One region of the Spirillospora sp. CA-142024 genome, then DNA from elsewhere that is predicted to be linked to it. Evidence: riboswitches for the same ligand, from Rfam matches in the RefSeq annotation. Region 1 holds a riboswitch; each other region holds the start of a gene.

Evidence for each region. A riboswitch is a leader RNA that binds a small molecule or an ion and turns the genes downstream of it on or off. The one in region 1 is predicted to bind thiamine pyrophosphate.
Region 2: another riboswitch for thiamine pyrophosphate. It lies ahead of ACQPZP_RS00740 (purine-cytosine permease family protein); the one in region 1 lies ahead of thiC (phosphomethylpyrimidine synthase ThiC).
Region 3: another riboswitch for thiamine pyrophosphate. It lies ahead of thiO (glycine oxidase ThiO); the one in region 1 lies ahead of thiC (phosphomethylpyrimidine synthase ThiC).

The regions. Positions count from the first base shown of each region.
Region 1 is NZ_CP192077.1:4,512,271-4,519,443, reverse strand. Features, by position in the region: gene ACQPZP_RS21720 (sensor histidine kinase) at 1-494, opposite strand, end outside; gene ACQPZP_RS21715 (hypothetical protein) at 622-1,710, shown strand; TPP riboswitch at 1,808-1,921, shown strand; gene thiC (phosphomethylpyrimidine synthase ThiC) at 1,917-3,677, shown strand; gene ACQPZP_RS21705 (TetR/AcrR family transcriptional regulator) at 3,851-4,438, shown strand; gene ACQPZP_RS21700 (metallophosphoesterase family protein) at 4,452-5,288, opposite strand; gene ACQPZP_RS21695 (helix-turn-helix domain-containing protein) at 5,323-5,886, opposite strand; gene ACQPZP_RS21690 (alpha/beta hydrolase family protein) at 5,967-7,173, shown strand, end outside.
Region 2 is NZ_CP192077.1:142,889-150,061, forward strand. Features, by position in the region: gene ACQPZP_RS00720 (Fpg/Nei family DNA glycosylase) at 1-120, shown strand, start outside; gene ACQPZP_RS00725 (hypothetical protein) at 173-1,036, shown strand; gene ACQPZP_RS00730 (SSI family serine proteinase inhibitor) at 1,116-1,577, opposite strand; gene ACQPZP_RS00735 (rhodanese-like domain-containing protein) at 1,624-1,959, shown strand; TPP riboswitch at 2,023-2,139, shown strand; gene ACQPZP_RS00740 (purine-cytosine permease family protein) at 2,132-3,478, shown strand; gene ACQPZP_RS00745 (PAS domain-containing protein) at 3,556-5,562, shown strand; gene ACQPZP_RS00750 (ATP-binding protein) at 5,933-6,478, shown strand; gene ACQPZP_RS00755 (arginine deiminase) at 6,626-7,173, opposite strand, start outside.
Region 3 is NZ_CP192077.1:3,221,524-3,228,696, reverse strand. Features, by position in the region: gene ACQPZP_RS15685 (serine/threonine-protein kinase) at 1-579, shown strand, start outside; gene ACQPZP_RS15680 (hypothetical protein) at 587-748, opposite strand; gene thiE (thiamine phosphate synthase) at 813-1,496, opposite strand; gene ACQPZP_RS15670 (Rv2175c family DNA-binding protein) at 1,615-1,989, opposite strand; gene ACQPZP_RS15665 (NAD(P)/FAD-dependent oxidoreductase) at 2,066-3,283, opposite strand; TPP riboswitch at 3,379-3,492, shown strand; gene thiO (glycine oxidase ThiO) at 3,482-4,609, shown strand; gene thiS (sulfur carrier protein ThiS) at 4,606-4,806, shown strand; gene ACQPZP_RS15650 (thiazole synthase) at 4,808-5,578, shown strand; gene ACQPZP_RS15645 (DMT family transporter) at 5,725-6,693, shown strand; gene pknB (Stk1 family PASTA domain-containing Ser/Thr kinase) at 6,730-7,173, shown strand, end outside.

The sequences.
Region 1 (7,173 bases):
GTCCGCTCGGCCCGCTCGGCCCGCTCGGTGATCGTCGCGAGCCGCGCCCGGTGCACCCGCCACACCTGGACGGCGATCACGACGGACACCACCGCCTCGATGACCGCGATCTGCTCGCGCAGCGAGCCGCCGCCCGCCCGCATCGCCATGCCGACCACGCACACGGCGAGCAGGGACGCGACCACGCCGAGGACGATCCGGACCCGGTGCCCGAGCACCGCGTAGGCGAACAGCGCGATCACCTCGGCGGGCACGAGCGCGTGGTGCTGGTACTGCGCCAGGTGGTACGGGAGCACGAGGACCACCAGCGAGACCAGACCCGGGGTCGGCCGGCGCCTGATGACCGCGAGCGGCACGTGCGCGGCCGCCAGCAGCAGCGCCCCCGGCGCGTCCAGCTCCCGGACGCCCGGCCACACCGCCGCGACGACCGCCGCGGCCCCCGCCAGCAGCGTCGCGAGCAGGGCGTCCTTCGCCGTCACACCGACCCTGGGCATCGTCACCACCCGGCCATTGTCCCCGAGTCCCGCGATCTTCGCGCATCACCCCGTCTCATCGCGCTCTTCTTCGGGACCGGCCGCCCCGCCCTATAGTTCTGCAAACCCCGTCACGAAGGGCCGACAGTTGTCCGTCCCCCCGCCCGCTGTCCCCCCGCCGGAACTCCGGATCACGCTCGGCCGGAGAGCGTACCGACGGCCGTTCCGGATCTTCCTCTCCGCGCTCGCCGCCGGCCTGCTCGTCTCCCTGTCCACGCGTTCCAGCGCCGAAGCCTGGGAACCGGAGAAGGCCCGCCAGGTCATCGGCTTCTTCGGCGGCGGCTGCGCGCTCGTCGCGCTGGCGGCCGCCCTCTGGGCATGGGCGATCTACCGCGACCGCCTCGTCGTGACCATCTCGGAGAAGGGCGTGACCCTTCGCCGCCGCAAGCAGCTGGCGGAGATCCCGGCCGGCGCGGTCGAGGCGGCCGGGATCACGTGGCCGGTCACCGACCCCGTCTGGACGATCTGGTTCGACCCCGAGGCGGCGCCGGGCGTCGACGCCGTCGCGGAGGTCGAGGGCGGCGCCGTGACGCTGCTGCGCGACCGGTCGCTCCCCCTGGGCTGGGTCCGTGCGGCGGAGAACGCGACCGCGGAGATCCTGGGCGCCGTCTGGCGCGTCATGGACGACGAAGGCAGGGAGGTACCGCCGCCCCCGGCGGGCGCCCTGCTCAAGGCGGACCGCGTCCTGGTCGACGGCGTCGGCCGCTACCGCGACGAACGCGGCGGCGCCCTCCTCGCCGTGGCCCACGGCCCGCTCGGCAGGCCGCCGCGGGGGCGGTCGGGCTTCTTCCCCCTCGCCTCCGGGAGAGGCCGCCGGAGGATCGTGCTGCGCGATCCCCACGCCCGCACGCTGCTGGTGCTCAAGCGCCGGTCCTCGCCGCTGGGCCGCGACCGCCTGCGCGTCTTCGACCCCGAGGGCCGCCTCCTCGGCGTGGTGCGCGGCCGCCATGAGCCGTCCTTCCACACCACCGGCGGCGTGCTTCTCGGCAGCACCCGGCAGGCCGGCGACCGCCACGTCGTCACCGGCGTGGACGGACGGCGGTCGGCCACGCTGCGGGCCAGGAGCGGCGCCGACGACAGCCGCATGTGGCTGGAGCGGTCGCCGTCGGCTCCGGAACCGCTTCGCGCGCTCACCCTGGCCCTGCCCATGGCCGTGCGCACCGCCCGCCAGTCCTGATGCCGGCGCTCAGGCATCCCGCGCACGGTCCACGCGGGCGCGCTTACCGTATCGGCGGCGGTTGCGGCAACGGGGGTGCGGCGGGTTAGCGTCGGGGGCGACAGATCGCGGGGGCCCGGCGAACCGGGCTGAGATAGCGGCTGGGACGGCCGCTGACCGCATGAACCTGACCGGGTAATGCCGGCGTAGGGAGAGATCGAGTCGTCATGACCGAACCTGTGGTTCCAGCTGCGCGCAAGACCTACCTCCAGGGCTCGCGCCCCGACATCCGCGTCCCGATGCGGGAGGTGCCGCTGACCAACGGCGACGCCGTCGTCCTGTACGACACCTCCGGGCCGTACACCGATCCTGAGCAGGACACCGACGTCCGCAGGGGGCTGCCCCCGGTGCGGGAGGCGTGGATCGCCGAGCGCGGCGACACCGTCCCGTACGAGGGGCGGGCGGCGCGTCCCGAGGACGACGGGAGGCGGTCGGCGCCCGCCGCCCTTCCCGGGGGCGGCGGCCCCCCGCAGGTGGTCCGGGAGGACTTCCTGCCGCGGCGGCCGCGCCGGGCGGCCGGCGGCGCGGTGACCCAGCGCGCCTACGCGCGCCGCGGGGAGATCACGCCGGAGATGGAGTTCGCGGCGCTGCGCGAGGGCGTGCCGCCGGAGTTCGTCCGGGACGAGCTGGCGGCCGGGCGCGCCGTGCTGCCCGCCAACGTCAACCACCCCGAGATCGAGCCGATGGTCATCGGGCGGAACTTCCTGGTGAAGGTGAACGCGAACATCGGCAACTCGGCGGTCGCGTCCTCGGTCGAGGACGAGGTCGAGAAGATGACGTGGGCGACCCGGTGGGGGGCCGACACGATCATGGACCTGTCGACGGGGAAGGACATCCACACCACCCGGGAGTGGATCCTGCGGAACTCCCCGGTGCCGGTCGGGACCGTCCCGCTGTACCAGGCCGTCGAGAAGGTCGGCGGCGACCCCGCTGAGCTGACCTACGAGGTCTTCCGCGACACGGTGATCGAGCAGGCGGAGCAGGGCGTGGACTACATGACCGTGCACGCCGGGGTCCTGCTCCCGTACGTGCCGCTGACGGCGCGGCGCAAGACGGGGATCGTGTCGCGCGGCGGGTCGATCATGGCGGCCTGGTGCCTGGCGCACCACGAGGAGAACTTCCTCTACACGCACTTCCGGGAGCTGTGCGAGATCTTCGCCGCGTACGACGTCACCTGGTCGCTCGGGGACGGCCTGCGCCCCGGCTCGATCGCGGACGCCAACGACGAGGCGCAGTTCGCCGAGCTGCGCACGCAGGGCGAGCTGACGAGGATCGCGGCGGAGTACGGCGACCAGGTGATGAACGAGGGGCCCGGGCACGTCCCGATGCACAAGATCAAGGAGAACGTCGACCTGCAGCAGGAGTGGTGCGACGGGGCGCCGTTCTACACGCTCGGCCCGCTGACCACCGACATCGCGCCCGGCTACGACCACATCACCTCGGCGATCGGCGCCGCGATGATCGGCTGGCACGGCACCGCGATGCTCTGCTACGTCACGCCGAAGGAGCACCTCGGGCTGCCGGACCGCGACGACGTCAAGGCCGGCGTGATCGCCTACAAGATCGCCGCGCACGCCGCCGACCTGGCCAAGGGGCATCCGGGCGCGCAGGCGTGGGACGACGCGCTGTCGGACGCGCGGTTCGACTTCCGGTGGGAGGACCAGTTCAGCCTCTCCCTCGATCCGGACACCGCCCGCGCGTTCCACGACGCGACGCTCCCGGCGGCGCCCGCGAAGACCGCGCACTTCTGCTCGATGTGCGGCCCGCACTTCTGCTCGATGAAGATCACGCGGGACGTCCGGCGGTACGCCGGCGAGCACGGGCTGGCCGAGGACGAGGCGCTCGCCGCCGGGATGCGGGAGAAGGCGGCGGAGTTCAAGGCGGCAGGCGGGCGGGTCTACCTGCCGGTCTCCCCCGCCGGTTCCTGACCGCACGGCGTCCGGCCCGCCGCGGCGCCGTCCGCGGCGGGCCGGGCGTCCGGGTGCATCCGGCCACCGGTCACCGGGGCGGCGCGGATAGGATCGAAGGACCGTTCCAAAGCCGCGGATCCCCTCGAATCGCCGCAGCGCCGTCTACCCGCCGGGAAGGACCGACGACCCAGGTGACCAGCGACGACACGCCGAAGGCCCGCGCCCGGGCGGTGCGCGCCGACGTGCGCCGCAACCGTGCGCGGCTGCTCGCCGCCGCGCGGGAGACGTTCGAGCGGGACGGGGCCGGCGCGTCCCTGGAGGCCGTCGCCCGTGGCGCCGGGGTCGGCATCGGCACGCTCTACCGCCACTTCCCCACCCGCCAGGACCTCCTGGAGGCGCTGCTCGCCGGGGTCTACGACGACCTCGCCGCGGCGGCCCGCGATCTGATGGTCACCCCGGCGCCGGACGAGGCCCTCATGACGTGGCTGCGGACGTTCATCTCCGAGGTCACGGCGTTCCCCGGGATGGCGGCCTCGGCGATGGTGTCGCTCCAGGACGAGCGGCCGGAACCGTCCCGCTCCTGGAGGGCGATGCACGGGGCGGGCGAGGCGCTGTTCGCCCGCGCTCAGCGCGCCGGGGACGCGCCCGCGGGGGTCTCGTTCACCGACGTGCTCCGGCTCGCCGGGGCGATCGCGGCGGTCACCGAGCGGGAACCGGTCGCCGCGGGCCGGCTGCTGTCGCTCGCCGCCACCGGCGTGATGCCGGGCAAGGCCCGCTAGCCCTCGCCGCCGGTCAGGCCGTCTCGGGACCGGGCAGGACGCGGCGAGGGCCGCGCGGCTCCTCGCCCCGCTTGCGCCATTCGCGCGGGTAGCCGACCGACACCTCGATGTGCGGGACGTCGCCGGTCCAGATCGTCCGCGGGATGTGCAGGTGCCCGTACACGACGGACACCGCGCCGTAGCGCGCGTGCCAGTCCGCGGTGCGCTCGGTGCCGCACCACTGGGCGAACTCGGGATACCACAGGACGCGGGTGGGTTCGCGGACGAGCGGCCAATGGTTGACGAGCACGGTCCGCGTTCCCGGTTCCAGGGCGGCCAGGCGTTCCTCGGTGTAGGCGATCCGGGCGTCGCACCAGGCGTCCCGAGTGGGGTACGGGTCGGGGTGCAGGTAGACCTCGTCGGTGCACACGACGCCCGCCTCGTGTGCGACCGCAAGCGCCTCTTCCTTGGTGGACGTCCCGTCCGGCCGGAAGGTGTAGTCGTACAGGATGAACAGCGGCGCGACCGTCACGGGACCGGCCTCGCCGTCCCACACCGGGTACGGGTCCTCAGGGGTCAGCACGCCCAGGCCGCGGCACATGTCGACGAGCCGGCGGTAGCGGGCCTCGCCGCGCAGCGCCACCGGGTCGTCCTTGACGGTCCACAGCTCGTGGTTGCCTGGCACCCACAGCACGGTCGCGAAGCGCTCGCTCAGCGTGCAGAGCGCCCACTCTACGTCGGCGAAGTGCTCGGCGACATCGCCCGCCACGATCAGCCAGTCGCCGCCGGACACCGGCCGCAGTCCCTCGACGAACGCGCGGTTCTCCGGGAACCCCACGTGCAGGTCGCTGATCGCGTAGACACCGCCCATCCAGAGATCGTAAGCCCCGGCCGGGAGGGCGGCCTCACTCGTCGTCGGCGGGCAGGGTGAACAGGCGGATGTGGACGGGACGCGCCCCCGGCGGCGCGTCCTCCCGGCGGTGCGCGTGCTCGTGCAGCAGGCGGATGTACGCCTCGAAGAACTCGGCCAGGCCCTCCTCGGTCATGTGGGCGAACCCACGCGACAGCAGGGCCCACGTCCGCTCCCGCTCGTGGACCGCGGGCAGCCGCCCGAACAGCTCCATGTCCTCGGCGTGGCCGATCCGGAGCAGCTCGGCGAGGACCGGCCGGTCCTCGGGCGGCAGGGACTCCGGGTCGGGCGTGCGGACGTCGCGCGGGCCCTCGGCCCGGCGCCACCAGCGCTCCCGGCCGGCGGACCGCTCCGGGATCTCCTCGATGAACCCGTACTTCTCCAGCTGCCGCAGGTGGTAGCTGGTCGTGCCGGTGTTGGCGCCGAGCGCCTCGCCGATCGTCGTGGACGTCGCGGGGCCGTGCGCCCGCAGCCGGTGCAGGATCCGGCGCCGCAGGGGATGGCTCAGCGCCTTGATCCGTCCCGGGTCGTCCAGGATGACGGGCTCCTCGTCCTTCATGGGGAGCAGCCTAGTACTCCAGAGGTATCTTTGCAGAGAACTCTTTGCAGAGCTTTCTCTGTAGTTCTAGGGTCACCGCCATGAAGACCGCGATGACCCTCCTTCTGGCGCTCGTGCTCGGCGCCCTCCTTGCGGCGCCCGCCCGGGCCGCCGCACCCGCGCCGGGGCCGGTCCCCGCACCGCCCGGTCTGACCGCGACGGACGTGAGCTTCGCGGGGGCCGGCGGACTGACCCTCCACGGCACCGTCCTGGCGCCGGCGGCGAAGGGCCCGAGCCGGCCCGGGGTCGTCCTCGTCACCGGGTCCGGCTCCGGTGTGCCGCGCGAGCACCTGCTCACCGAGGCCACGGAGTTCGCCCGCCGGGGACTCGCCGTGCTGATCTACGACAAGCGGTCCGAGGGGTACACCCAGTTCCGCCGGGACTACTCCGAACTCGCGGACGACGCGCTCGGCGGGCTGCGCGCCCTGCGCGCGCGGCCCGGTGTCGATCCCGCGAAGGTGGGCCTGTGGGGGCTCAGCGAGGGCGGCTGGGTGGCGCCGCTCGCCGCGTCCCGCTCGGCCGGGGCGGCCTTCGTGATCGTCGTCGGCGGAAACGCCATGACGCCGATCCGCCAGCAGAACTGGAACGAGAGCTACGACCTGCGCCGGGCCGGGGTGTCGGGCTCGCTGGTCGACCGCGGCAAACCGGCCCTCGCCCGGCTCGCGGGCGACGCCGGCATGTTCGCCGAGGCGTACTTCGACGCACAGGGCGTCCTGCAGCGCGTCCGGCAGCCGCTGCTCGGCATCTGGGGCGAGCACGACCTGCAGACCCCGCCCGAGGACAACCCTCCGCTGTTCGCGCGGGCCCTGCGGCGGGGCGGCAACACCCACTACACGTTCCGCTTCTTCGCCGGCGCCGACCACGCCGCCCACCTGACGCCGGACGGCGGCGTCACCCGCGGCGCCGAACTGGCTCCGGGCTACGCCGACCTCGTCGGCTCGTGGGTGCACGACGTGACGAACGGGAAGCCGCCCGAAGCCGATGCCGCCACGCCCCTGCACCAGAAATACCCCAGTGCCGAGGTGCAGCCGTTGCCGTGGTGGGAGTCGCGGTGGGTGCACCTGGCGGCGGTTCTGCTGTTCCTCGTGGCGTTCACCGCTTACCCGCTGGTGGCGCTGGTGCGCAGGCTCCGCGGCCGGAGGGTCCGCCCGGTGAGCCGCTGGGCGCGGCTGCTGGCCGGCGCGGGCTTCGCGGCCGGGTTCGGCCCGGTCGTGTACCTCTTCTACCTGGTGGCGGGCAACTCGCCCG
Region 2 (7,173 bases), 4.4 Mb from region 1:
GTGTGCGGCGACACGATCCGCGAGGTGTCGTTCGCCGACTCGGCGCTCCAGTACTGCCCCACCTGCCAGACCGGCGGCAAGCCGCTCGCCGACCGCCGCATGTCCCGGCTGCTCAAGTAATTCGCGCCGGAACCGGGGCAGAGGCGGCGTATCGTGTCGCGAGGAAATCGGGATGATCGCCTCGCTTGGAGCCGCCATGGGCTACCCCCCTTACCCCCCACGGCCCGGCCCGCACGCACCCGGCTACGGGCCGCCGGGCCAGGGCTACGGGCCGCCCGCGCCGGGCGGCGTCCCCGCACTGCCCTACGCCCCGGCCGGGCCGCCGCCGGGCTATGCCCCGCAGGGGTATCCACCGCAGCACGGCGGTCATGCCCCGCCGGTCGTCCCGCAGCCGGGCCATCCCGCACCGCCGCAGCCGCAGCCCCCGCAGCAGCCCGCGGATCTGTACGGCTCGCCGATCCTCGTCTACGACCAGCCCGCGCAGTTCTTCTCGACCGAGGCGAACTACACGATCTGGAGTCCGCAGGGGCAGCCCGCCGCGTACGTCCGCGAGGAAGGCGTGAGCGGCGCCAAGAAGGCGCTGCGCGTGATGAACCAGGGCAGCCAGACGAAGGCCGAACGCAAACTGTCGATCTTCCGCCCGGACGGCATGCCGTACTTCCACTTCTACAAGCCGTACGGGTTCATGGGGACGCCCACCATGCAGGTGCTCGCTCCCCAGGGCGGCCTGATCGGGTACCTGCGCAAGCGGGCGATGCGCGGCTGGGAGATCCTCACACCGCAGGAACAGCAGATCGGCTACTACGAGCTGCTGAGCGGCCGGGTCACCGACTGGCAGCAGCAGGAGCTCGCCCGGATCCAGCGCGGTTTCGAAGGGATGGGCGAGTTCCTGTCGCAGGTGTTCACCGGTGCCGACCGGTACGTGCTGCGCATGCACGTCCAGTTGCAGGAGCCGATGCGCACGCTCGTGCTGGCCTGCCCGCTGGCCTTCGACACCGCCGTCTCCCAGAACCGCAGCATCGGCGGCTGGCTCTGACGCGAACAGGCCCCGGCCGGGCGGCCGGGGCCTGTTCGTCCCTGCACCGAGCCGGAACGGGGATGGCTCGTTCAGGGGTTCAGCGGACCTTGGGGACGTTGCCGAACAGCGGGCCGATCTCGCTCCAGCGGTGCAGCTGGCAGCCGTCGGCCCGGGTGAACTTCGTGTCGATCCGCTTGCCCTGCCAGGTGCCCGTGACCGTGGCGACCTCAGGACCGCCGTAGATCTTGGTGCACATCTGGTCCTTGGGGACGGGTTTGAAGGGTTCCTTGACCTTGGTCAGGGCCGCGCACGCGTCGGAGGCCTTGGGATGTGTGCCGCCCGGCGGTGCGCAGGTGAGCTTCCAGGTCTTGGCGGGTGCCTCCTTCGAAGCCTTGACCTGAACGGTGAGTGAGTCCGCCGGCGTGCCGGACGGCTGCACGGACGTCGTGCCCGAGGGCTTGTCGGCGGGGTTTCCGTTGGCCTGTTCGTCGCCGCAGGCGGCCAGAGACAGGAGCATGGCCAGCCCGGGCGCCGCGAAAAGGAGCGTCCGATACCGCATGCGTGATTCGACGCAGGGGGGCTTCGCGCGGTTCCATGGGGGTGTGATGAATTTCGGGGAAGACGTGCCCGCCGTGGTCGCCGCCGACGTTCCGCAGGACGGCTACCTGCTGGACGTCCGGGAGCAGGACGAGTGGGACGCGGGCCACGCGCCCGCGGCCGTCCACATCCCCATGGGCCAGCTCGGCGACCGCGCCGGGGAGGTCCCGCGTGACCAGGAGGTTTACGTGATCTGCCGGTCCGGGGCCCGGTCCGCGCAGGTGACCGTGGCGCTGAACCAGGCGGGCTGGCTGGCGCGGAACGTCGACGGCGGCATGAAGGGCTGGGCGGAGGCGGGGCGTCCGATGGAGGGCGCCGGCGACGGCCCGCCGTACGTCGCGTGATCTGCAACCTATGAGGCGATCGCCCCTTTTAGGGCGTGTCGGGCGGTTGTACGATCGGGCCTGACCGATACCCGCGGGAGCTCGGGCCACAGCCGGGCTGAGAGGGCGGCCTTCAAGGCGTCGCCGACCGCATGAACCTGTCCGGGTAATGCCGGCGTAGGGAGTGTGTCCCGTGACGTCCGACGTCGAGAAGCGCCCTCAGGACGAGCGGCCCCGCAACGAGGTCCCCTTCACCCTCGACGAACCCGCCCCCAAGGTCCTCGGTTTCTGGGACCAGAGCGCCTTCTGGGCCAACCTCGGGGTGAGCCTCCTGGCCTTCTCCGGCGCCTACACCGTCCTCGCGCCGGACGCCGACGGCAGGCCGACCATCTCGATCATGGCCGGAATCGTCGCGATGGCCGTCGGAACGGCCCTCGGCGGGCTGATGCTCGGCCTCGCCGCCGTGCCCGGTGCCCGCACCGGCCAGCCCGCGATGGTGCTGCTGCGCGGACTGTTCGGCGCGCGGCTGTCGTACGCGCCCACGATCCTGAACATCGCGCAGCTCGTCGGCTGGGGGACGTTCGAGCTGATCGTCATCGCGGACGCGGCCCGCGAGCTGTGGGACGGCGTCCCGCGCTGGGGCTACGTGATCGCCGCCGGGGCGGTCACGACCGTGCTGACGATCTGGCCGCTCGGCTCGGTGCGCGTGCTGCGCCGCTACGTGACGGTAGCGGTGGCGATCGCGCTCGTGTACTTCTACGTGGAGCTCGTCCGGCAGCCGCTGCCCGACCTCACGCAGGGCTCGTGGGACGGCTTCTGGGTCGGGGCGGACGCCGCCCTCGCCGTGTCGATCTCCTGGGTACCGGTCGCCGCCGACTACACCCGGCACGCGCGGACCGAGCGCGGGGCGTTCGGTGCCGCGGCCGCCGGCTACTCCGTCACGCAGATCGTCGCCTATGTCCTCGGCCTGCTGGCGCTGGCGCTGGTCGCGGGCGACTCGACCAAGATCTTCGACCCGTTCCTCGGCCCCGCGCTCGGCGTGGTGTTCTTCGCCGTGTTAGTGCTGCGGGAGGCGGACCAGTCGTTCGCCGACACCTACTCCACCGCCGTGTCGATCCAGAACCTCTTCCCGCGCGCCGACCGCCGGGTGCTGAGCGTCGTGCTCGGCGCCGGAATCACCGTCCTCGCGCTGGTCCTGGACATCGGCGACTACGCGGGCTTCCTGTCGCTGATCGGGTCGGTGTTCGTGCCGATGCTCGGCGTCCTCGCCGCCGACTTCTTCCTCGGCCGCCGGACGCGGGACGGCTGGGACGTCTCGCGCATGGCCCCGTCCCGCTGGGGGATGATCGCGGCCTGGGCGATCGGGTTCGTCGTCTACCAGCTCGTCAACCCCGGCACGGTCGGCCGCTGGGCGAGCCTCTGGCACGACGTCCAGGACGCGCTGCACTTCACGCCGCAGACCTGGATGAGCGCCTCGCTGCTGTCGTTCCTGGTCGCCGGGGTGGCCGCCGCCCTCATCGGCAGGCTTACCAAACGGTAAGGTTTGGGTTCGCAGAAGGGTCGCCGAGCAAGTTTCGGCGCAAGTTGCCCGGCCGTGGGCCGGAGTCCGGTGGCACGATGACAGACGTGTACGAACACGTCCACGATCCGATCGCGCGGGCCGTCATCGAGAGCGCCGCCGACGCGATCGTGGCCGTCGACCAGAAGCACCGGGTGACCGTGTGGAACCCGGCGGCCGAGCGCATGTTCGGCTGGCCGGCCCGGGAGATGATCGGACGCGTCCCCCCGATCGTCCCGGACGAGCTGAAGGCCGAGCAGAACGCCGTCCACGAACGGCTCCTCACCCGCCGCGCCGGCGAGGGCGAGGGCGGGCAGATCTCGATCGCGACCCGCCGCTTCCACCGCGACGGCCGGCTCATCGACGTGCGCATCGACACGAGCCTGCTGAAGGACCCGGACGGCACGCTGCTCGGCTGGGTCGGGGTGTACCACCCGGTCGACGACGACGAGATCGTCCAGCACCACATGACCGAGCGGGCCCGGCTCGTCCGGCGGCTGAACGACATCGTCGCCGACCTGGGCGCCGAGCTCGACCTCGCCGTCGTGCTCGACCGGATCACCGCCGCGCTGATCGAGCTGACCGGCGCCGACGCGGGCGGGTTCGTGCGGATCGAGGGCGAGCGGCTGCGGCTGGTCAGCATGTCCGGGCTGCCGGAGCGGATGCGCGGCACGTCCGCCGAGCTGCGGCCGAGCCTCGTCGGGGAGCTGCTGCGGTCGGGCAAGACCGTCAAGCTCACCACCGGCGAGCGGCGCCTCGGCGACCTGATCTGGTCTGAACTGTCCGGTCTGCACACGATCGCGCTCGGCCTGTCGTACCTGCAGAACCGGCCGTACGGCGCGCTGTACGCCCTGTTCTCCGGGCGCAAGGTCGGGCATACCGAGCTGGAGCTGCTGGAACTGCTCGCCGGGCACGCCGGGGTCGCGGTCGGCAACGCGGTCGCGTACGCGGAGGTCGTCCGGCAGCGCGCGCACGAGCGCGCCGTGATCGACTCCAGCGCCGACGGCATCGCGGTGCTCGACCACGACCTCGTCGTCCGGCACTGGAACCACTCCGCGCACACTCTCACCGGCATCCCACCGGAGGACGCGATCGGCCGTCCGCTGCCGTTCGACATGCCGGCGCTCGGCGAGGAGCTGACGTTCCGGCTGGCGTCGGGCACCTGGCTGAACGTGCTGGCCGCCGAGATCGAGGAGACCGGCGAGCTCGTCGTCGACTTCCGCGACGTGTCGGAGGCCAAGGCGCTGGAGGAGGCGAAGGACCTGTTCCTCGCCACGACCAGCCACGAGCTGCGCACCCCGATCACGGTCGTGCAGGGGTTCGCGTCCACGCTGGTCAACCGGTGGGACGAGATGGCCGACACCGACCGCCGCGCCGCCGTCGCCACCATCGCCGAGCGCGCCCAGTCGCTCGGGCGCCTCGTCGAGCACCTGCTGCTCGGCTCCCGCGCGGGCGCGGACGAGCTGGCCGTGACGATCGAGTCGTTCGACCTGACCCGGGTGCTGGAGGGCGTCGTCGCCGGATTCCGGTCACTGTCGCCGCTGCACCGCGTCGAGCTGGACATCGAGCCGGGCCTGCCGTCCTGCCGGGGGGACGCGATGGCGACCGACATCGTCCTCGGGCAGCTGCTGGAGAACGCGTTCAAGTACTCGCCGGACGGCGGGACGGTCGGCGTCCGGGCACGCCGGGAGGCGTCCGGCATCGTCGTCACCGTCTCCGACGAGGGGATCGGCATCCCGCTCGGCGACCATGAACGGATCTTCGAGCGGTTCGTGCAGGGGGACGCCGGGGACCGCCGGCGGTTCGGCGGCATCGGGCTCGGCCTGTACATCGTCAAACGGCTGACCGAGGCGCAGGGCGGCACCATCTCCGCGCATCCCGCGCAGCGTGCGATATCTCACATTGAACCCCCCCAAAGCCCACCTAAAGGGACGCCCAGTGTTGATCTGGGTGATATGGAACGAACCACTCGACCGCTTTCGGTTACGGAGCGTCACGGACCCGCAGGTGGCGCCGGTCCGGGCGAAGGCACGTGCATGCGCCTCGTGTTGCGGGCCTCGCCCTGATCCGGACGGTTACTTACCGTGAGGACACTCCGTCCCGGGCGGCCCGGTGAGAGCTGCGTGACCAGGGCTTTCGGTGATCTCGACGGGTGGCACGCTGGTTACGTGCGGGAAAGTACGGTGTCCCAAGGGTGTGACGGACGAAACGCGCGCGTGAGGAGTAAATCCGCCGTTGGCTGGATAGATCCTTTGATGGTTGCCGTTGGTGACGAGATTCCGATCCGGGGGTGATCACCGTGACCGGTCGTACGGTGACTCGTTGTGCAGGTGGTGAACTGAATCGTTCGGGTTTCCGGCCGCGGCCATCAGGGCATTCCGGTCGTACCGGAAGAGCGATGACGGGGTTCGTCCGAGTGAGCGGAACCAGGGGGAGGTGAGGGCGTCGAGCGTCGTACTGCTGCCACACGCACCGTCCAGCGTCGCGGTCGCCCGCAGGCGCCTCGGCTCGGAACTGGCCGGCTCCGGCGTCTACGAGTCCGTCGTGGACGACGCGAGCGTCATCGTCAGCGAGCTCATCAGCAACGCCCTCCGGCACGCGCGGCCGCTGCCCTCCGGTCAGGTCAGGGTCTGCTGGCGGCGCCGCGGCGACCTCCTCGAACTCGAGGTCAGCGACGGCGGCGCGATGACCGAGCCGCGGCGCGGCCCCGGGACGCTGTCCTCGCTCGGCGGACGCGGGCTCGGCATCGTCGAGGCCCTGTCCGAAGGATGGGGGGTGCGTCACGAGGAGGGCGCCACCACGGTCTGGGCCATCGTCCGGGCCCCCCGGGCGCCGGGCGGAAGCGAGATGGTCGCCCCCACCGGTGCGCATGCGGTCGTCCCCGATCTCTCCAGCTTTCCCGACCTGCTGGACGAACCCGACGAAGACCTGTGTGGCGGAACCAGGAGTGAAGTGGCTCCAAGTCGGGCATACCCGGCTTAGAGGGACCCTGCCTGGAAGGAACCCCGCCCGACCTTGTATGGTCCTCACCAAGCTCGGGCGCTGTCGTGCCCCCGTCGACACCGCCCGAGCGCTAACGTCCAGGGCCGTGGCCGCCGCAAGGCGCCACGGCCCTTCGCGTACCCGTGGTCAGGCGGGCTCGTCGCGGAGGATGGGGCAGGACATGCAGCGGGGGCCGCCGCGCCCCGTGCCCAGTTCGCTGCCGCTGATCCGGATGACCTCGATGCCGGACGCCTCCAGCTGGGCGTTCGTCTCGATGTTGCGTTCGTAGGCGACGCAGAGGCGGGGCGCCACCGCGAGGGTGTTGTTGCCGTCGTCCCACTGCTCGCGTTCGGCGGTGACCGGGTCCAGGCCGGTGTCGATGACCTTGAGTCGCTCCAGGCCCATCGCGTCGGCGGCGGCTTCCAGGAAGGGGCGGCGGTCGGTGACGCTGAGGTCGCCGTCGTCCAGCGTGACCGTGTAGGCGGTCAGGGAGTGCGCCACCGGCGGGTACATGACGACGGTGTCGACGTCGACCATCGTGCAGACCGTGTCCAGGTGCATGGTCGCCCGTTCCTGCGCGATCGGGACGGCCAGGACGGTGTGGGCGAGGCCGGCGCCGATCACCTGGCGGGCCAGCCGCTCGACGCCCGCCGGGGTCGTCCGCTCGCCGGTACCGACGGCGATCACGCCCGGGC
Region 3 (7,173 bases), 1.3 Mb from region 1:
CTGCGCAAGGTCGCGGCGCGCACGGCGGCGGCGCTGGCCGCGATCCACCGCGCCGGGATCGTGCACCGCGACTTCAAGCCCGGCAACGTGCTGCTCGGCCCGGACGGCGCCAAGGTCATCGACTTCGGCATCGCCCGCACCGCCGACGCCCTGGGGCTGGACACGCCGCTGACCACCGGCCCGGTCGGCACCCCCGCCTACATGGCGCCCGAGCAGATCGAGGAGGAGCCGGTCGGGCCGGCCGCCGACGTGTTCGCCTGGGGCGCCACGATGGTGTTCGCCGCGACCGGGCACCCGCCGTTCGGCAGCGGGCCGAGCGCGGCGGTCATGCGGCGGGTGACGTCCCGCAGGCCGGACCTCGGCGACATGGAGGGCCCGCTGCGCGACCTCGCGGCCCGCTGCCTGGACAAGAACCCCGCCGCCCGGCCGACCGCGGCGCAGCTCGTCCGGGCGCTGCGCGCGGGACAGGGTCCGGCGCCGAAGCCGCGCCCGACCCGGATCCCCCGCTACCGGTGGCGGATGATGGTCGCGCTCGGCGCCGTCGTCGTCGCCGGGTTCGCGCTCGGCATGCTGTTCTGACCGTCGGTCACCAGTGCGGCGGACGGTCCTCCAGCAGCCGGGAATCGTCGTCGCCGGCGCCGCGCCACTCGCCCCACCCGGTGTCGGTGTCGTCGGACGTCTGGTCCGGCAGGATCTCCAGGTCGTCGTCGAGGTCGACCGAGCGGTCGTCGTCGGGTCCTGCGTTCATGATCCCCATTGTCGGTGATCGATCCGGGACCCGCACCGTGATCCAGGTCAAACCATGACAAGGTTCAGGAGGCCGGTGTCCGGGAGGCCAGCCGGCGCGCGAACTCGGCCGCGGCGGCACCCGGATCGTCCGCCTCGGTGATCGCCCGGACCACCACGACGCGGTTCGCCCCCGCGGCCAGGACCTCGTCCAGGTTGCCGAGGTCGATGCCGCCGATCGCGAACCACGGCCGCGCGACCCGCTGCGCCGCGACGTACTCCAGCAGCTTCGGCCCCGGAGCGGGCCGCCCCGGCTTGGTCGGCGTCGGCCAGACCGGGCCGGCGCAGAAGTAGTCGCTGCCCGGCTCGGCCGCCGCCGCCGACGCCTGCTCGCCGGAGTGCGTCGACCGGCCGATCAGCATGTCGCCGCCGATGATCTCGCGGGCGGCGGGCACCGGCAGATCGTCCTGGCCGAGGTGCAGCACGTCCGCGCGGACGGCGTGCGCCACGTCGGCGCGGTCGTTCACCGCCAGCAGCGCCCCGTGCCGCTCGCAGGCCGCCCGGAAGATCTCCAGGTAGGCCATCTCCTGCCGCGCCTCCAGGCCCTTCTGGCGGAGCTGGACGAGGTCGACGCCAGCTCCGAGGACCGCGTCCAGGAAGTCGGGGAGGTCCCCCTGCCGCTCACGCGCGTCCGTGCAGAGGTAGAGGCGGGCTCGGCTGAGCCGGGCGCGCAGGGCGACCGCGCGCTCGCCGGGGAGGTGCCTGGACACGGCGGAGGAACGTCCTTTCCCAAGAGCGGTCACGAGGTCACGCGGCGGTCCGGTGCCGTCCCGCGTGACCCCGCGATCGTGTCACATGCGTCGCATGCCCTGGAAAGCGCGGGGCGCCCTAGAAAGCCAGTGCCTGGGCGCGGCGGCGGACCTCGGTCCCCCGGTTCTCGGTGAGCGCGTCCACGGGCGTTCCCGGCAGCGTGTCGTCGGCCGTGAACAGCCAGCGGATCGTCTCGACGTCGTCGAATCCGGCGTCCGACAGGAGCGTCAGCGTGCCGGGCAGCCCCTTGATGACCTGGCCGTCCTTGATGAAGGCCGCGGGCACCATGGGTTCGCCCTCCCGGCGCACCGCGAGGATCCGGTGCTCGTGGATGAGCTGCTTGATCCGGTGGGGCTTGATCCCGAGCCGCTCGGCGGTCTCCCTGAGGGTGAGCCATTCGCCGGCGAGGGCGTCGGTGCGGGGGTCCAGTGCGCTGTCAACGGTTGCGTGCATCTGCGTCACGCCCCCTTGCTACCACGCCATCGGAACCCTCAAACCCCCTGGACAACCGTTACCCCACCCGCGATCGCTATCCGCGAACAGCCTGCCGGACGGGCACGTCCGGGTCGGCGATCGCCTCCGGATCCACCGGCGTCCCGGCGGCGATCACCCGCCTCGCCTGTACCAGGTCGCGGGGCCGGTCGACGGTGAGGATCGCGTCCAGGCGGTCGCCGGTGAGCCACGCCACGGCCCACCTGCGGCCTGACGGGTCGCCCCGGTGGACGAGCCGCTCGGACGCGGCGTGACTGCCCGCGTACTGGACCATGCGGCCGAACTGCTCGGACCAGAAGTAGGGGGCGGCGTCGTACTCGGCGTCCCGGCCGAGGAGGGCCGCGGCGGCGACCTCGGGGGCGTTGAGGGCGGTGTCCCAGTGCTCGACGAGGAGCCGCCGCCCGTAGCGCCGCGACCACCAGGCGGCGCAGTCCCCGACCGCCACGACGTCCGGGCGGAGCGAACCGGGATCCTCCTCGCCCATGTAGGCGCGGAAGGAGCCGTCGGTGACCACGCCGCGCTCCAGCAGCAGGCCGGAGCCCTCCAGCCAGGACAGGACGGGCCGGACGCCGACGCCGACGACCACCTCGTCCGCGTCGATCGTCGCCCCGCCGGCGAGGACGAGGCCGCCGTCGCGCACCTCCGCCACCTTGACGCCGGTCCGCAACTCGACCCCGGCCTCGGCGTACCAGGGCGCGGTGAGCGCGCCCACCTCGGACCCGATCGCGTTGGCGAGCGGGGTGTCGGCCGCCTCCACGACGGTGACGCGGCAGCCCTTCCCGGCCGCGGTCGTGGCGACCTCTGCGCCGATCCAGCCCGCCCCGACGATCACGATCCGGGCGCCCTCCACGAGCCGGGCCCGCAGGTCGCGGGACTCGTCGATGGTGCGCAGGACGTGCTGGCGCCCGTCCCCCGGCAGCGTGATCGGGGCCGCGCCGGTCGCGATCACCAGGCCGTCGAACGGAAGGTCGCCCGCCGTGGACGCGACCGTGCCGCCGCGCCCGGGCCCGTCCAGCCGCAGGCCGGTGGCGCGCTCGCCGAGCAGCAGCTCGCAGCGCAGCGCGTCCCAGTCGGCGTCGACGGTCGTGTCGTCGGACTCGCCCGCGAGGACGGCCTTCGACAGCGGCGGACGGTCGTAGGGCCGGTGCCGCTCCGCCGACACGAGGGTCAGCGCGCCCTCGTACCCCTTGCTCCGCAGGGCCTCGGCGGCGCGCACGCCGGCCAGCCCGCCGCCAACGACGATGACCCTCTCCATGAAGGCAACCCTAACCGGCGGCGATTCTCTGATGGACACCTGTCCAGGCAGTGGCGCGCTTCGCCAAGGTCGTAAGGTGGGAACCGGGTAAAAACGGCACAGAGCGCGGGAGTCCGGTGCGACCGGGCTGAGAGGGCGGCTGAACGGGCCGCCGACCGCCACGACCTGATCCGGATCATGCCGGCGAAGGGAGCGCGCATGCAGATCGTGATCATCGGCGCCGGGGTCATCGGCCTGGCCACCGCCTGGCGGGCCGCGGCGGGCGGCGCCGCCGTCACCCTCGTCGATCCGGCGCCCGCGTCCGGCGCCTCGTCCGTGGCGGCGGGCATGCTCACCCCGGTCGGCGAGCTGACGTACGGCGAGGAGCCGCTGCTGCGGCTCGGCCTCGCCTCCCGCGACCGGTACGGCGCGTTCGTCGCCGAACTGGAGGAGCTGACCGGCCTGGAGACCGGTTACCGCACCGACGGGATCATCGAGGTCGCGTCCGACTCCGACGACCTCCGGTACCTGGACGACCTGCGCCGCTTCCAGGAGAGCCTCGGCATTCCCGTCGAGGCCCTGACCGGCCGGGAGTGCCGGCGGCTGGAGCCGATGCTCGCGCCCGGCGTCCGCGGCGGCCTGCTCGCCCCCGAGGACGGCTCGGTCGACCCGCGCCGGCTCACCCCGGCGCTGCTGGCGGCGTGCGAGCGGCTGGGCGTCCGGCTCGTCCGGCGGCGCGCCGCGCGCGTCGTCGCCGAGAGCGGCGCGGCGGCCGGGGTGGGGCTGGACGACGGGACGGTGATCCACGCGGACCGGGTGCTGCTGGCCGCCGGACCGTGGTCGGGCGACCTGGAGGGCCTGCCGCCGGGGACCGTGCCCCCCGTCCGCCCGGTGAAGGGGCAGGTGCTCCGGCTCCGCACCCGGACGCCGTTCATCCGGCGGTCGACCCGCGGGCTCGTGAAGGGATCGTCGGTCTACCTGGTGCCGCGCGCCGACGGCGAGGTCGTCGTCGGCGCCACGCAGGAGGAGCTGGGCTTCGACACGCGCGTCACCGCCGGCGGCCTCTGGGAACTGCTGCGGGACGCCCGGGAGCTGCTGCCCGGCATCACCGAACTGGAGTTCGCCGAGGTCACGGCCGGGCTGCGTCCGGGCTCCCCGGACAACGCGCCCGTGATGGGCCCCACCGCGATGCCCGGCCTGTACGTCGGCACCGGGCACTTCCGCAACGGCATCCTGCTCACCCCGGTGAGCGCGGACATCCTGTCCGCGATGCTGCTGGACGGGCCCGTACCCGAGGTCGCCGGGCCGTTCACCCCCGGCCGCTTCTCCGCCGGGGTGACCGCATGAAGGTGATCGTCAACGGTGAGCCGCGCGAGCTGCCCGAGGGCGTGAGCGTCGCCGAGGCCGTCGCGTCCGTCACCGGCGCGGGGACCGGCGTGGCCGCCGCGCTCAACGACGAGGTCGTCCGGCGCTCGGCCTGGGACACGACGACCCTGCGCGACGCCGACCGGCTCGAAGTCTTGACCGCCGTACAGGGAGGGTGACGTGGAGGACAAGCTGGTCATCGCCGGAGAGGAGCTGGGCTCGCGGCTGATCATGGGGACCGGGGGCGCGCCCAGCATGACGGTGCTGCGGGAGGCGCTCACCGCGTCCGGGACCGAGCTGACCACGGTCGCGATGCGGCGGGTGGACCCGTCCGCGCGCGGGTCGGTGCTGGACGTGCTGGCCGAGTGCGGCATCCGGGTGCTGCCGAACACGGCGGGCTGCTTCACCGCGGGCGAGGCCGTCCTCACGGCCAAGCTCGCCCGCGAGGCGCTCGGCACGGCCTGGGTCAAGCTGGAGGTGATCGCGGACGAGCGCACGCTGCTGCCCGACCCGATCGAGCTCGTGGAGGCCGCCGAGCAGCTCGTCGACGACGGTTTCACCGTCCTGCCGTACACCAACGACGACCCCGTCCTCGCGCACCGCCTGGAGCAGCTCGGCTGCGCGGCCGTGATGCCGCTCGGCTCCCCGATCGGGTCGGGCCTCGGCATCCGCAACCCGCACAACATCGAGCTGATCGTCGAGCGCGCGAACGTCCCGGTGATCCTGGACGCGGGGCTCGGCACCGCGTCCGACGCCGCCCTGGCCATGGAGCTCGGCTGCGACGCCGTGCTCCTCGCGACCGCCGTGACCCGCGCGCAGTCCCCCGCCCGGATGGCCGCCGCGATGCGGCACGCGGTCGAGGGCGGGCGGCTCGCCAGGCTGGCCGGGCGGATCCCGAAGCGCCGGTACGCGCAGGCGTCCTCCCCCTTCGAGGGCCTCGCCACCTCGTAGCATCACTAAAGGTTCGGTTGTAGAAGTTTTCGCTGGACCTGAAATGTCCGCGCCTCCAGACTTGGGGCCGTCCACCGGACGCCGTGCCGCAACCCGGCAGATCGTTTCGGTGTTCATGGAAACGACCCATACCTAAGGTGCGTGACATGCAGCAGGACAGCGGCGCGCGCGTCGGCAAACTCGCGGTGGCGGCCGCCACGGTGACGGTGGTTCTCTGGGCGTCGGCCTTCGTCGCGATCCGCAGCGCGGGCGCCGAGTACAGCCCCGGAGCCCTCGCCCTCGGCCGCCTCCTCTCCGGAACGGTCGTGCTGGGCGCGCTCTGGCTCGTCCGGCGGGAGGGCCTCCCGCCCAAGGCGGCCTGGCCCGGCATCGTCACGGCGGGCCTGCTGTGGTTCGGCGCCTACATGGTCGCGCTGAACTGGGGCGAGCAACTGGTGGACGCGGGCACCGCCGCCCTCGTCGTCAACATCGGGCCGATCCTCATCGCGCTCCTCGGCGGCTGGCTGCTGAAGGAGGGCCTGCCGCCCCGGCTGATGACCGGCATGGCCGTGTCGTTCACCGGCGCCGCCGTCGTCGGACTGTCGATGTCCGGTGAGGGCCGCTCGTCCGTCGGCGGGGTTCTGCTCTGCCTGCTCGCCGCCGTCACCTACGCGGCCGGCGTGGTGAGCCAGAAGCCCGCGCTGCGGCACGCCTCGGCACTGCAGTTCACCACGTTCGCCTGCGCGATCGGCGCGCTCGCCTGCCTGCCGTTCTCCGGGCAGCTCGTCGCGCAGGCCGCGGACGCCCCGGCCGGCGCCACCCTCAACATGATCTACCTGGGCGTCTTCCCGACCGCGATCGCCTTCACCACCTGGGGTTACGCGCTGGCCCGCACGTCCGCCGGGAAGATGGGCGCCACCACCTACGCCGCGCCCGCCCTCGTGGTCGCGATGTCGTGGCTGTTCCTCGGCGAGGTCCCCGGGCTGATCACGCTGGCCGGCGGCCTGCTCTGCCTCGCCGGCGTGGCCGTGTCCCGCAGCACCCGGCCGCTCCGCCGCCGCGTCCCGCCGGTCACTCCGGAACCCGGCGCCCCGGAATCACACTCCGGGCTCATCGATGCTCATACTCGCGACTGATGAGATCCACGCCGATTCGCCCGTAAACTCGCACCGATGGACACGACGGTTGCTGATCCACTCGTCGGGCGGGTGCTCGACGGGCGCTACCGCATTGAGTCCCGCATCGCGCGCGGCGGCATGGCCACGGTCTACGTCGCGCGCGACATCAGGCTCGACCGCATCATCGCGATCAAGGTGATGCACGCCGGACTCGCCTCCGACGAGGACTTCGTCGCCCGCTTCATCGGGGAGGCCAAGGCCGCGGCCGCGCTCTCCCACCCGAACGTCGTCGCGGTCTACGACCAGCGCACCGACGGCGAGCACACCTTCCTGGTCATGGAGTACGTCCCGGGCCGCACGCTCCGCGACGCGCTGAACTCGCTCGGCCGGCTCGGGCCGCGCGCCGCGCTGGACATCATGCTGCCGGTGCTGGCCGCCCTCGGCGCCGCGCACCGGGCCGGTCTCGTGCACCGCGACGTCAAGCCGGAGAACGTGCTG